Regions from separate parts of the Arthrobacter sp. 2RAF6 genome, predicted to be linked through region 4. Evidence: riboswitches for the same ligand, from Rfam matches in the RefSeq annotation. Region 4 holds a riboswitch; each other region holds the start of a gene.
The links. Region 4 has a riboswitch for thiamine pyrophosphate ahead of thiC (phosphomethylpyrimidine synthase ThiC). Riboswitches for the same ligand answer to the same signal wherever they lie in the genome.
Positions count from the first base shown of each region.

Region 1 (3,201 bases), on a different contig from region 4:
CGTCAACACCGGGAAGTTCACCGGCAGCGGTGGCAACCTCGAGGAAACCGTCACCAAGAACAACCTTGAGGCTGCCGAGGAAGTGGTCCGCCAGCTGCGCTTGCGCGACATCGGCGGAATCATCGTCATCGACTTCATCGACATGGTCCTGGAATCCAACCGCGATCTCGTATTGCGCCGCTTGGTCGAGTGCCTCGGCCGGGACCGTACCAAGCACCAGGTCGCCGAAGTGACGTCGCTCGGATTGGTCCAGATGACCCGCAAGCGCATGGGCACCGGCCTGCTTGAGGTCTTCGGCGAGCAGTGCGAAACGTGCGCAGGGCGCGGAATCGTCACGCACGACGAGCCGGTGGAGCACCGTCGGGCCAACGTGGTGGCCGCCGAACACCACCACCCGCGCACGGAATCACAGCCGACCGTCCGCCCGGAGCAGCGCAAGCGCCGCCGCGGCAGGGGCACGGGGCAGGGCACTGCCGAGCTCCCGATCACCCCGCCCGTACCGGTCCACACCGTGGAATCCACTGATCCGAATCGCCAGGCAGCCACCCGCGCCGCCCTTGCCACCATCGCGGCAGCAGCCCACGCTGCCCACCTGCACGACGACGAGCTCCACCACGCGGCGGAATTGCTCGCCGATCGGCACGTAGCAGAAGCAGCGCCGCTCCAGGCCCCAGCGGCCCCGGTCCAGGCTCCTGCAGCCCCGGTCCAGGCTCCTGCCGCTGCATCGAGGGGCGAGGAACGTTCGAAGCCTGTGCTGCGATTCGGCGGCGAGGAAGTTGCGTTGCCCTTCGTCCACCACGAAGAAGAGCCAGCGAGTGGCGCGCCTGCCATGAGCCTGGATCTGTTGGCACAGGCATTCGCAGGCCTCGGAGAAGCTCCGGGCGCCGCGACGACGGCGGCAGAAGCCAAGGAAGCGCCCGCAGGGGCCTCCGCGGCCGTTGCAAGCGGAGAATCCCCCGAGCCCGGTTCGCGTGGACGCCGAGGCCGCCGCAACCGTAGCGCCAGCCGGGCCCAGGGTGCCGCCAACGCCACCAACGTGGAGCACCACGAGGTTGCCGCGCCTGCTTCCGGTGGGGCCGCACACGAGGCCAAGGCGCCGGAGGCTGCTCCGGCCAAGCCGACGGCGGCAGCGGAACCGATCATCCTCGGGGTCGGCGTGCCCAAGTCCGAACTCTAAGCGCAGTACCCTGTTCGAAGCCCCGGCCGTTCCCGCTCTTGTGGAAACCGCCGGGGCTTCGGCGTTCCCGGCCAATTCGCCGGACCTTCGCTCAATGCGGTTGCATGGGGCGATTTCAGCAGGCGAGGTGTGATCCGGGTTAAGCTAGGGGACTGACACGGGGTGCCGCGCACCAAGCCGGCTGAGACCAGACCCGTTGAACCTGTCCGGTTAGCACCGGCGAAGGGATGTCTCGCATGACTGTTTCGGTGCAATCAGCCGTCTACCCGCTCAAGGCCGTCCAGCGCCCAATCCCCAGGGTTCTCAGCATTGCCGGCTCGGATCCTTCGGGTGGTGCCGGGATCCAGGCAGACCTCAAGAGCATCGCGGCAAACGGGGGCTACGGCATGGCCGTCATCACGGCGCTCACCGTACAAAACACGCAGGGAGTCACTGCCGTCCACGTGCCTCCCGTGGAGTTCCTGCGCCAGCAATTGGATGCCATTAGCGACGACATCACGGTTGATGCCGTCAAGATCGGCATGCTCGGGGATGCGGCGGTCATCCACGAAGTCCGCCGCTGGCTCGGCGAGGCGCGCCCCGCCGTCGTCGTGCTGGATCCAGTGATGATCGCCACCAGTGGCGACCGGCTCCTTGCGGAGTCCGCCGAAACCGCACTGCGGGAACTTCTGCCCCTCGCCGACCTGGTGACGCCCAACCTTCCTGAATTGGCCATGCTGCTTGGCGAACCTGAAGCCACTGACTGGCCATCGGCCTTGGAGCAAGGCAAACGCCTGGCTGCCGCCTGTGGAAACACCGTCCTGGTGAAGGGCGGCCATCTTCAGGGAACCGGCTGCCCCGATGCCCTGGTCAACACCGGGGGAGTCCTGAGCCAGGACGTGGTGGAATTCGCCGGCCAACGGGTGGAAACCCGCAATAGCCATGGCACGGGGTGTTCCCTGTCGTCGGCGATGGCGACGGCCAAGGCGCGGCTCGGCGATTGGGAGTCCGCCTTGCGTGTGGTCAAGCCTTGGCTTCAAGAGGCGCTGACCCAGTCCGAGGTACTGGAAGTCGGGAAAGGCAACGGGCCGATCAATCATTTCCACGCGCTCCAGCACGCCATTCAACCAGGCGATTTTGCCATCCGCATGTGGGAAGCCGCCCAGACTGAACTTGCGGCCATTTATGGCTTGGACTTTATCCAGCACCTGCAATCCGGTGGGCTCAGCGAAGCGCAGTTCAGCTATTACCTGTCGCAGGATGCCATCTATCTCAACGGCTATTCCCGGGTCCTGGCGCGGGCAAGCGCCCTCGCCCCGAGCGAAACCGAACAGCTGTTCTGGGCCCGCGGCTCGCAGATGTGCCTTGAAGTCGAGTCCGAGCTGCATCGGAATTGGCTCAGCGGACGCCAGGTAAGCGGAGAGCTGGGCCCGGTCACGAAGGCCTATGTGGACCATTTGCTGGCGGCGTCGGCGTCGGGCAGTTATGCCGTCCTGCTGGCTGCCGTGCTGCCCTGCTACTGGTTGTACGCCGAGGTGGGACAGCAGCTACACCATGGCTATATACAGGCGGGAGCGTCGGACGAGCACCCTTATGCGGACTGGCTGCGCACCTACGCGGACGAGGCGTTCGCCGAGGCCACCCGCAAGGCGATCGACATCACGGACGCCGCCGCGCAGGCCGCAACACCCACGGAGCGTGCCGCCATGATGGAGGCGTTTGCCCAATCCTGCCGTTACGAAACAGCGTTCTTCGATGCTCCAAGGTTGCACGGCTGAACCCGGTTCATGTCGGGGAAAGACGGGGTGAAGGGCCTGTTCCTGCGGGCGCTGCAGCGTGTCGGACTGAGGATCCGAGGTTTTCCCGGCCGGCAGGGTAAGGTGGACGGGCACGGTACCGGGTGGCGCATAGCCAGTCTGTGGCAGCCATCACGTGGCGGCCCCCGGACCTGGCCTCATTTGCAGCCGAAGGCGAAACTAGCGTAATCTAGATCTTCGGTGCTTACGCCAACACTTGGGTTATGCCCCCAGAAACCGTTCATTTGG
Region 1 covers NZ_JBFRGF010000020.1:15,113-18,313, reverse strand. Annotated here, with positions in the region: gene AB4Z38_RS14860 (Rne/Rng family ribonuclease) at 1-1,177, shown strand, start outside; TPP riboswitch at 1,326-1,422, shown strand; gene AB4Z38_RS14855 (bifunctional hydroxymethylpyrimidine kinase/phosphomethylpyrimidine kinase) at 1,414-2,934, shown strand.
Region 1: it holds a riboswitch for thiamine pyrophosphate, as region 4 does, so the genes downstream of both, AB4Z38_RS14855 (bifunctional hydroxymethylpyrimidine kinase/phosphomethylpyrimidine kinase) here and thiC (phosphomethylpyrimidine synthase ThiC) in region 4, are expected to answer to the same signal.

Region 2 (3,201 bases), on a different contig from region 4:
GCGAAGGTCGATTTTCCTGCGCCGTTGGGGCCGGTGATGGTCAGCGCCTGCCCGGCGAATACTTCGGCGTCGAGTCCGGCCTGCACAGGAAGGGGCGCGATCGTTTTGAACCCCCGGCGCCGCGGCCGTTCGCGGGACACCGCGAGCTCCTGGGTGGCGAGCAACAGCTCTCCCATGCTCCCCGCCCGGGAGCCGCCCGTTGCTCCGGAGCCGGCGGCTGTTCCGGAACGTGGCCGGGTGGCCGGCACGTACCCGGGCACCCAGACGCCTGCAGCAGTGAGCATGTCCCTTGCTTGCGCCAGAACGGTGTCGGGATCGCCGTCCACGAGCACGCCCGGCGTCGACCCTCCCGTGGAGGAGGTGCTGCCCGGCTGGAGGACCACGATCCGGTCCACGAGGTCTTTCCAGACGGAGACCCGATGCTCCACCACCACCAAGGTGGCCCCGGTCTTGTGCAGGCAGCGGCCCACGGCATCGCGGACCTCCAGCACGCCGGCCGGGTCCAGGTTGGCGGTCGGCTCGTCCAGGAGGATCAAGCCAGGCCGCATCGCCAGAATGCCGGCCAGCGCAAGGCGCTGTTTCTGCCCGCCCGAGAGGGCCGACGTCGGGTGGTCGAGCGAAAAGTTGCCGCTGGCACTATTCCGTAGCCCGACGTCGTCGAGCGCTTCATGGACCCGCTTCCAGATCTCTTCCCGCGGCACGCAAAGGTTCTCGGCGCCGAACGCGACGTCGTCGCCCAGCCGGGAAAGCACCACCTGGGTTTCGGGATCTTGCTGCATGAGTCCGGCACGGCCCCGCTGGGCCTTCGGCGAAACGCCGTCCACCAGCAACGAGCCGGTCTCGTCGGCGTCGTCACCTTCCTCGCCCAGCACGCCCGCCAGGGCATGCAGGAGCGTCGACTTGCCTGCGCCCGAGGGGCCAAGCAGTAGAACACGCTCGCCCGGACGGATGTCCAGGTCCAAGGCATGGATGGCCTGCGTGGTGCGGCCGGCGTGCCGCCAGCCCCAGCCTTGAGCGGAAATTGCGGCGGGTCGCACCACGGCAGAGGTGCCGGAATCAGGACTGGGCATCAGGAAAAGACGGGCTCCGAGGCGGCTTTGCGGGACGCGAACGCGCTCAGCACACCGGTCTTGGCCAGGCCGCGGGTAGCGATCCAGGACAGGGCACCGGCAATGACGGCCCCGGAGATCGTGCAGAAGACGATGTACGCGAGCTTGTCGACCGGTTCGTAGGCGATGTTCCAGCCCCACGGCAGGAAGGAGTCGTTCAGACCGCAGAACAGACCTGCACCGGCACCGGCCAGCAGGGACACCGGCAGGTTGAACTTCTTGTACATGAAGGCCAGGAAGATGAGTTCCGCGCCGAGGCCCTGGAGCAGGCCCGAGATCAGGACCGTGGTGCCGTACTGCGAACCCATGATGAGCTCACTGGTGGCGGCCACTGTCTCGCAGAAAATTGCCGCACCGGGCTTCCGGACAATGAGCATGCCCAACACTGCCGGAATCATCCAACCGCCGGCGATCAGGCCGCTCAGCGGAGGGTAGCCGGCGGACATGGGCGTGGCAACCAGAGCCATCTGGTCCCACGCCCAGAAGATCACGCCACCGGCGATGGAGATGAGTGCCGCCACGACGATGTCCACGACGCGCCAGTTGTAACCAGGCTTGGTGAGGCCCGGCCTTGCAGAAATACCAGTCATTTTGTCCTCCTGAGGAACAGGAGGGGAAAGTGTTCCCCGGTTGCCTGCGAGCGGCTTCCGCCGCGCCGGTTCCGGACACTATGAGAACTCGACTCCCTTGCGCCGGTACTAGCCGGATCAGGTTCGAGGGTCTGCGGCTGTCCGCACTCTCAGCGCCCGTCCTCCGTGCCGCATTGCTGCGAGCCCGACGGCGGCGCTCCCCTGTCGTTATTAATCCACCCTTTTGGGCGTGGTTCAGTTTACACCTTGGAGGGGTCGCGGGGACCGTGACGGAACGGATAGCGACGGATTCTGCTGGATCATCCGCCGGGTCAGCGCAGGCCGGCCCGGAATGGCGCGGACGCCTGCAGAAACTGGGAGAATGATCCAGCAGAATGTGACGCAGCAAGCGGGCAAAGGAGCGGTCTTGGCAGGCATTGGCGAAGCGAACAGCACCACGGTGGCCGAACCTAGGCTCGCCGCGAGCGTGATCCTGGTCCGCGAGGCCCCCGGTCACGATGGATTTCGCGGCCTGGAAGTGTTCGTCCAGCACCGCGTGACCACGATGGATTTCGCCGCGGGCATGGTCGTCTTCCCCGGGGGACGAGTGGACCAGGCGGACAGCTCCGGCTGGGACTTCGCGGACGACGTCGTCGAGCGGCACGCCGCCGCATGGCACCGGAGCAGCATCGCCGTCGAGCCCTCTTCCGCCCGGTTCAACGCCGGCCGGGTCCTGGCGGCCGCGCAGCGCGAGGTGTTCGAAGAGGCCGGGCTGAAGCTCGACGCCGCCACCCTCCGCCCGTGGGCCAACTGGGTCACCCCGGCAGACCAGCCCAAGCGCTTCGACACATACTTCTACCTTGCCTGCCCGCTATCCGGTGCCGAGCCCAGGCACCAAACCACGGAAGCCTCATCGTCTTTGTGGATGCCGGTCCGCGGAATCCTCGATGCCGAAGCCGCCGGAACCCTCAAGCTCATGCCGCCCACGCTGGCGCTGCTGGATGAGCTCCTCGCCCTCGGCACGGTGGAAGCGATACTCGCCGACGACCGTGACATCGTGCCCGTCCGTCCAAAGCCTGGAGCCTTGGAGGAGTTCTTCCGGCTGAGGCGCCGACCGCCATCCGTTGCTCCGGAACTGCCCTGAAGTGGGGTTAGGCTGGGGACGGTCCTGTTTCCTCCCGCAAGGAGTCCCGGAATGAACCTCCTCATCAAACTGCTCGGCACTGGCGTGAGCATCGGTGCAGGCTTTGTCGGCACCAAGCTCGTCAATGCGTTGTGGGAAAAGTCCACCGGCAAGAAGCCTCCCAAGGGGCACGATGACATGGAGGCAAGCCTTCGCTCGGCACTGACCTTCGCCCTGATTTCGGCGACCGTCAGCGCCGTCATCCAGGTATTTGCAAGCCGCAGTACCCAGCGCGCCATCTCGCGCTTCTCGAAGACGCAGGACATCGTCTAGGCAGACGGGCCGTTAGCGGCGGAGCCGCCCGCGCCCCCGCCGTTACGGAGGTCCCGGGCGCCCCGGC
Region 2 covers NZ_JBFRGF010000017.1:28,818-32,018, forward strand. Annotated here, with positions in the region: gene AB4Z38_RS13525 (ABC transporter ATP-binding protein) at 1-1,070, opposite strand, end outside; gene AB4Z38_RS13530 (ECF transporter S component) at 1,070-1,699, opposite strand; TPP riboswitch at 1,776-1,912, opposite strand; gene AB4Z38_RS13535 (NUDIX hydrolase) at 2,061-2,822, shown strand; gene AB4Z38_RS13540 (DUF4235 domain-containing protein) at 2,874-3,134, shown strand.
Region 2: it holds a riboswitch for thiamine pyrophosphate, as region 4 does, so the genes downstream of both, AB4Z38_RS13530 (ECF transporter S component) here and thiC (phosphomethylpyrimidine synthase ThiC) in region 4, are expected to answer to the same signal.

Region 3 (3,201 bases), on a different contig from region 4:
GCAGCAGCGTCTGTTCGTCGGCGATGACCTCGAGCTTCACCCAATCCGTTTCCAAGGCCTCCCGGGCAAGCTCGGCTGTCATGACAGCGTCCTTGGCAGTGAAACAGCCGGCGGTGTTGGGCAGGACACGGATGCCATGGTCCACGAGCAACTGGAACAGCGAACCTGTTTCCGTCGGCGAGTACCTCCGCATCGCAACAGTGGTGAGTTCGGTGCCGGAAGCCAGAAGCGCTGCCCCCAGGCCGTCCAGGCTCGGGGCTCCGCCGGTCCCCATGATGAGGCGCGAGCCGAACTCGACACCGTCGATCACCAGCGCGTCGGTTCGGGTGCTTGCTGCTTGAGTGCTTGCCGTGGTCATGGTTCAGCCTCCCTGTACTGCGGTCACGATTTCGAGTTCGTCGCCCTCTGCGAGCGCGGTGGCAGCCCACTGGCTGCGCGGCACTACTTCGGAATTGCGTGCGACGGCGACGCCGATCTTACGTCCGTCGGCCGCCTGGCCGCTGGAGTCCACCACCCGTCCGGTGATGTGGCTGACGAGGGTGGTGACCGACGCGTCGTCGCCTAGCGTGTGGTCTGCGCCGTTCAATTTGATGTTCATGCGTGGTCCTTCGGAAGGGGATTTGAGGTATCGGCAGATGGGCCGCCTGTTGAGGCCTTCGCTGCTGAAAGCGGGCGGGAGAAGCGGTCCGGGCGGAATCTGTTCCACCGGGGATCGACGGTGCCATCCATGAGTCCGACGCAGATTTTCGCCGCTGCCGGGGTGAGGAGCACGCCGTGGCGGAAGAAGCCGCTGGCCACGACGAGGCCCCGCACGGTTCCTTCGGAACCTTGTACGTTTTCGTCACCTTTCACACGGCCCAACAGCGGTGCATTGTCCGGAGTGCCTGGACGCGCGCGCGCAGTCGCTTCCAAGAGTTCCAGTTCGGCCACAGCCGGAACCAGTACCTGGGCGTCGCGGAGCAACTGGTACACCCCGCCCGCTGACACCGGGTTGGCCGCTCCCCCGGACGCCGACAAGCCGTCTTCACGTTGCGTCGCGCCGATCACCACGGTCCCGTCGTCGCGGGGGACGATGTAGACGGGCACTCCGCGCACCATTCCACGGACCGTGGCCGTGACCAGGGGTTGCAGGTGCTCCGGGACGCGCAGCCGCAGTATGTCGCCGTACACCGGACGCAACGGGAGCGATAATCCATCCGGCAGGCCCTTCAAGCGGGGGGCATCCAGTCCGTTGGCAACCACTGTTTCGGTGGCGAACACTTCGATGCCTGAGTCCAGCAGAACCCCGACGACGCGCCCGTCCTCCCACAGGAGGCCTGCCGCGGTATCCTGGACCGCAAAACCGCCCCCGGCCCCCGCAATCCAGCTGGAATCGCCGGGCTGGTGGTCTGCAAGCGCGCCTAGAATCGCAGCCGAAAGCCGGCGCGGATCCACTTGGTGGTCGCCCGGGATGTCGAAGGCACAGGAAATCTGCGGGCTCAACAGCGGCTCACGCTCCCGGGCCTCGCGCAAAGGCACGGATTCCACCACCAGGCCGTTGGCCAGCTGGACATCCCGGAGGTCGGCGAGCGCCCGGCGGTCCGCAGCGTCCGCGCCGACGGCGAGGGTCGGCGTCGTGCGGTAACCCGTGCTGCGTCCGGTGCTTGAGCCGGTCACATTGCGTTCGAAGTCCGGCCACAATGCCGACGATTCGAGCATGAGCTCCAGGAGGTCCTCTTCCTGGTAATGCAGTTCACTGACGGGCGCCAGCATGCCCGCCGCCGCGAAGGTGGCGCCGCTGGCCGGTGCGGGATCGATCAGGGCAACCGAGCGGCCGGACCTGCGGGCTTCCCACGCGATGCCGAGGCCAATGACACCGCCTCCGATCACCGCCACATCTGCGTTCAGGGGTCCGGGCTGGGTGTTTGCTTCGTCCATGGAGTCCTTCCCTACGCCGGTACTAGCCGGATCAGGTCAAGCGGTCGGCGCTGAAGCCCTCTCAGCCGCGCGGCGATTGTGACTGCCGCCGCGGCTCCCGCGGTACCAGCCCAGTTTAGAGGAACTACTCTGTTTCCATGACCCCGCACGATGTCCACACCACCGCCCGCCTGTACCTCTGCACCGACGCCCGGAAGCAACACGGTGATTTTGAGCAGTTTGTCGATGCCGCATTCGAGGGCGGCGTGGACATCATCCAGCTGCGCGACAAGACGATTGAAGCCGCCGAGGAACTGGAACTCCTGGAGGTCCTGCAATCCGTGGCGCACCGTCATGGCCGTCTCTGGGCAGTCAACGACCGCGCGGACGTGGCGTCCCTCTCCAGCGCACCGGTGTTCCATATCGGCCAAAAGGACATTCCGCTGCGCTCGGCCCGGAAGCTGCTCCACGACCGCACCATCATCGGCCTCTCCACGCACACGCCGGATCAGGTTGACGCAGCCATCGCCGCGTCGCCTGGCCGCAGCGGCCTGGACTACTTCTGCGTCGGGCCCGTGTGGGCTACGCCCACCAAGCCGGGACGTTCCGCCGTCGGGCTCGATCTGGTGAAGTACGCCGCCAACGCGGTGAAGCAGGCAGACGAAGAGACCGTCGGCGGGGTTGTGCTCCCCTGGTTTGCGATCGGCGGCATCGATCTCAGCAACGTGGAAGCGGTAGTGCAGGCCGGCGCCAGCCGCATCGTGGTGGTCCGCGCCATCACTGAGGCGGAGGACCCGACGGCGGCAGCCCGGGCACTCCTGGCCGCCTTGGACGCAGCGGCGGCCTAGCGAGACGCCGGAAGATTTTGGAGTTACCCTGACTTTCGTGTCACATCAGCGGTTAGCCCCGAATGTCAGTGAAACGTCGAACCAGCTCGCGGAAGCGCTGGCGGCGCTTCGGACCGAACTCGAGCTGCCCGCAGGTTATCCCGCTGAAGCGCTGCGCGACGCTGAAGCCGCGGTTTCCGGACACACCCTGCCGGCGCAGGATCTCACGGACGTTCCTTTCATCACGATCGACCCGGCCTCTTCCACGGATCTCGACCAGGCCCTCTTCATTGACCGGTCCGGCGATGGTTACAGGGTTCTCTACGCCATCTCCGATGTGCCCTCCTTTGTGCCGCCGGGAGGCGCGCTCGACGCCGAGACCCGCCACCGCGGGCAAACGTACTATGCCCCGGACGGCCGCATCCCGCTGCACCCCGAGATCATCAGCGAGCATGCCGGGAGCTTGCTGGCCGGCCAG
Region 3 covers NZ_JBFRGF010000001.1:184,775-187,975, reverse strand. Annotated here, with positions in the region: gene AB4Z38_RS00925 (thiazole synthase) at 1-358, opposite strand, end outside; gene thiS (sulfur carrier protein ThiS) at 362-598, opposite strand; gene thiO (glycine oxidase ThiO) at 595-1,917, opposite strand; TPP riboswitch at 1,909-2,028, opposite strand; gene thiE (thiamine phosphate synthase) at 2,055-2,744, shown strand; gene AB4Z38_RS00905 (RNB domain-containing ribonuclease) at 2,782-3,201, shown strand, end outside.
Region 3: it holds a riboswitch for thiamine pyrophosphate, as region 4 does, so the genes downstream of both, thiO (glycine oxidase ThiO) here and thiC (phosphomethylpyrimidine synthase ThiC) in region 4, are expected to answer to the same signal.

Region 4 (3,201 bases):
GCCTTCGCGGGGCTTGTCGTAATAGAGCTCGATGCCGTTGCCCTCAGGATCCGTGAAGTAGAACGCCTCGCTGACGAGGTGGTCCGCGCTGCCGACGAAGGCGTGGGGTTCGTACTGCGCGGCGGAGGCAACGGTTGCGGCGAGCGAGGACTGGTCTTCGAAGAGCAAGGCTGTATGGAAGAGTCCAGCCTCTCCACGACCCGGGATCTGGAGCCCGGAGGCCGGCGCGAGGTGCACCAACGGCTTGCCGAGCCTGCCGAAGTAGAGTCCGCCATCCTGTTCGGCGACGACGTCCAGCCCCAGCGCCCGCTGGTAGTAGTCGCCCATGAGCTTCATGTCCCCCACTTTGAGCATGACGGTACCCATGGTGAGTTCGGCAGGAAGGAGATCCTGGCTGGATGTGATGGTCATGTGAAACTCCCGGTATTTTGTGGCGCCGCCTTTCGGCAACCTCTATACATCCAAATTACTTGAAGCTTCAATTTATTCCTAATGCCCGGCACTTCCTGAAATATGCCCCCTCAGCACGGTGCATTGCGGATTCAGCACCACCTCAAGGCTCGCCCGGGGATCCTTTGCGTAGAGCACGACGTCGGCACTGGCACCTTCGCTGATGCCGTCGGCACCCAGCCACTCACGGGCGGACCAGCAGGCGGCATCGAGGGCCGCGGCAGCCGAAAGGCCGGCGCGGTGCAGTTCCAGGATTTCCTCGCCGATCCGGCCGTGCTTGATGACGCTGCCGGCGTCGGTCCCGGCATACACCCGCACTCCGGCGTCGAATGCCTCGGCGACGCGTTCATGCCTGAGCTCCCACAGCCTGGTCATGTGGGCGGCGTAACGCGGGAACTTCGCTTCCGCCTGCTTCGCGATGTCCGGAAAAGTAGCAATGTTGATCAGGGTGGGAACGATCGGCACACCCTGGTCCAGGAGCCTGGGAATGTGGTGCGGAAGTAGGCCGGTGGCGTGCTCGATGCAGTCGATGCCGGCGTCGAGCATGTCGTCGATAGTCCCTTCGGCGAAGCAATGGGCAGTCACCCGGGCTCCCTCGCCGTGTGCCGCGGCGACGGCGTCCTTGACGATGGCGGCGGGAAAGGACGGGCCAAGATCCCCTGCCGAGCGGTCGATCCAGTCCCCGACGATCTTGACCCAGCCGTCTCCGGACCGTGCCTGCTTGCGCACCGCCTCCACCAGATCCTCCGGTTCGACTTCTTCGGCCAGTCCGGGAATGTACCGGCGTTGCCTGGCGATGTGCCTGCCTGCGCGGATGATCCTGGGCATGTCCGTCCGGCGCTGCAGCCAGCGCGTGTCGCTTGCGGATCCGGCGTCGCGGATCAAGAGCGTCCCGGCGTTCCGGTCCGCCGTCGCCTGCAGTCGGGCAGTCTGATCGTCCACCGCTCCGCCCTTGCCTAATCCAACATGGCAATGCGCATCCACCAGACCGGGCAACACCCATCCGTCCAGGATGACGTCGGGCGCGGCAGCGGGCGGCAGAAAGGTCAGCCTTCCGTCGACCGACCAGAGGCCACGCCGTTCTTCTTTCGGTCCCGTGAGGACGGCGCCGCTGAACTCGATGATTTCCGCCATGATTCCACCTTAAACTCCTGCGCCGTTCCCGGCCCGGTCACATCTGTCCTCGGCCACATCTCTCCTCCGTCACATCTGTCCTGGGCACCAACAGCTGTGGTAGCTTCGTCTACGACCACACGGGGGCCCTTGCAAGGGCTGAGATCGGGCTGACGCAGCCTGCGACCGTTGAACCTGTCCGGGTAATGCCGGCGAAGGAAGTGAGTAATCCTTTGAGCACCAAAGAAACACAGCTGAGCCCTACCAAAAACGGATCGGCGCAAGAGGTGACCCAGTCCCTGAAGTCGCATTCCCTCGCGTTCCTGGAAGACACGGAGACGGGAATCCGGGTTCCGGTCACGGAAATCGCCCTGGAACCATCCCCCAACGGCGAGGCCAACGCGCCTTTCCAGGTGTACCGCACTGCAGGGCCAGGAAGTGATCCCGTGGTTGGCCTCGAGCCGTTCCGCAGCGAGTGGATCGACGCCCGCGGCGACACCGAGGCATACAGCGGCCGCGAACGGAACCTGCTCGACGACGGCAAGTCGGCCGTGCGCCGCGGCGCCGCCTCCGCTGAGTGGAAGGGCGCACAGCCGGTGCCCCGCCGCGCCGTCGACGGCAAGACCGTGACACAGATGCACTATGCCAAGCAGGGGATCGTGACGCCCGAAATGCAGTTCGTGGCACTTCGCGAGAACTGCGATGTTGAACTGGTCCGCAGCGAAGTCGCCGCCGGCCGGGCCATCATTCCCAACAACATTAACCACCCCGAATCCGAACCGATGATCATCGGCAAGGCGTTCCTCGTGAAGATCAACGCCAATATCGGCAACTCGGCCGTCACCAGTTCCATCGCCGAAGAAGTGGACAAGCTGCAGTGGGCCACGCAATGGGGCGCGGACACCGTCATGGACCTGTCCACGGGTGACGACATCCACACCACCCGCGAATGGATCATCCGCAACTCCCCCGTGCCGATCGGCACCGTGCCCATTTACCAGGCCCTCGAGAAGGTCAACGGCGAAGCCAACAAACTCACATGGGAGATCTTCCGCGACACCGTCATTGAACAATGCGAGCAGGGCGTGGACTACATGACCATCCATGCCGGCGTGTTGCTGCGCTACGTGCCGCTCACCGCGAACCGCGTCACGGGCATCGTTTCCCGCGGCGGCTCAATCATGGCCGGCTGGTGCCTGGCGCACCACGAGGAAAACTTCCTGTACACCCATTTCGACGAACTCTGCGAAATCTTCGCCAAGTACGACGTCGCGTTCTCGCTCGGCGACGGCTTGCGCCCGGGAGCGACGGCGGACGCCAACGACGCCGCGCAGTTCGCCGAACTCGACACCTTGGCCGAGTTGACGCAGCGGGCATGGGAATTCGACGTCCAGGTCATGGTGGAAGGGCCCGGCCACGTTCCCTTCCACTTGGTGCGGGAGAACGTGGAGCGCCAGCAAGAGCTCTGCAAGGGCGCCCCGTTCTACACCTTGGGCCCCCTCGTCACCGACGTTGCCCCGGGCTACGACCACATCACCTCTGCCATCGGCGCCACGGAGATCGCACGCTACGGAACCGCGATGCTCTGCTACGTCACTCCAAAGGAACACCTTGGCCTGCCAAACAAGGACGACGTCA
Region 4 covers NZ_JBFRGF010000002.1:17,847-21,047, forward strand. Annotated here, with positions in the region: gene AB4Z38_RS01570 (VOC family protein) at 1-411, opposite strand, end outside; gene AB4Z38_RS01575 (amidohydrolase family protein) at 490-1,584, opposite strand; TPP riboswitch at 1,694-1,801, shown strand; gene thiC (phosphomethylpyrimidine synthase ThiC) at 1,797-3,201, shown strand, end outside.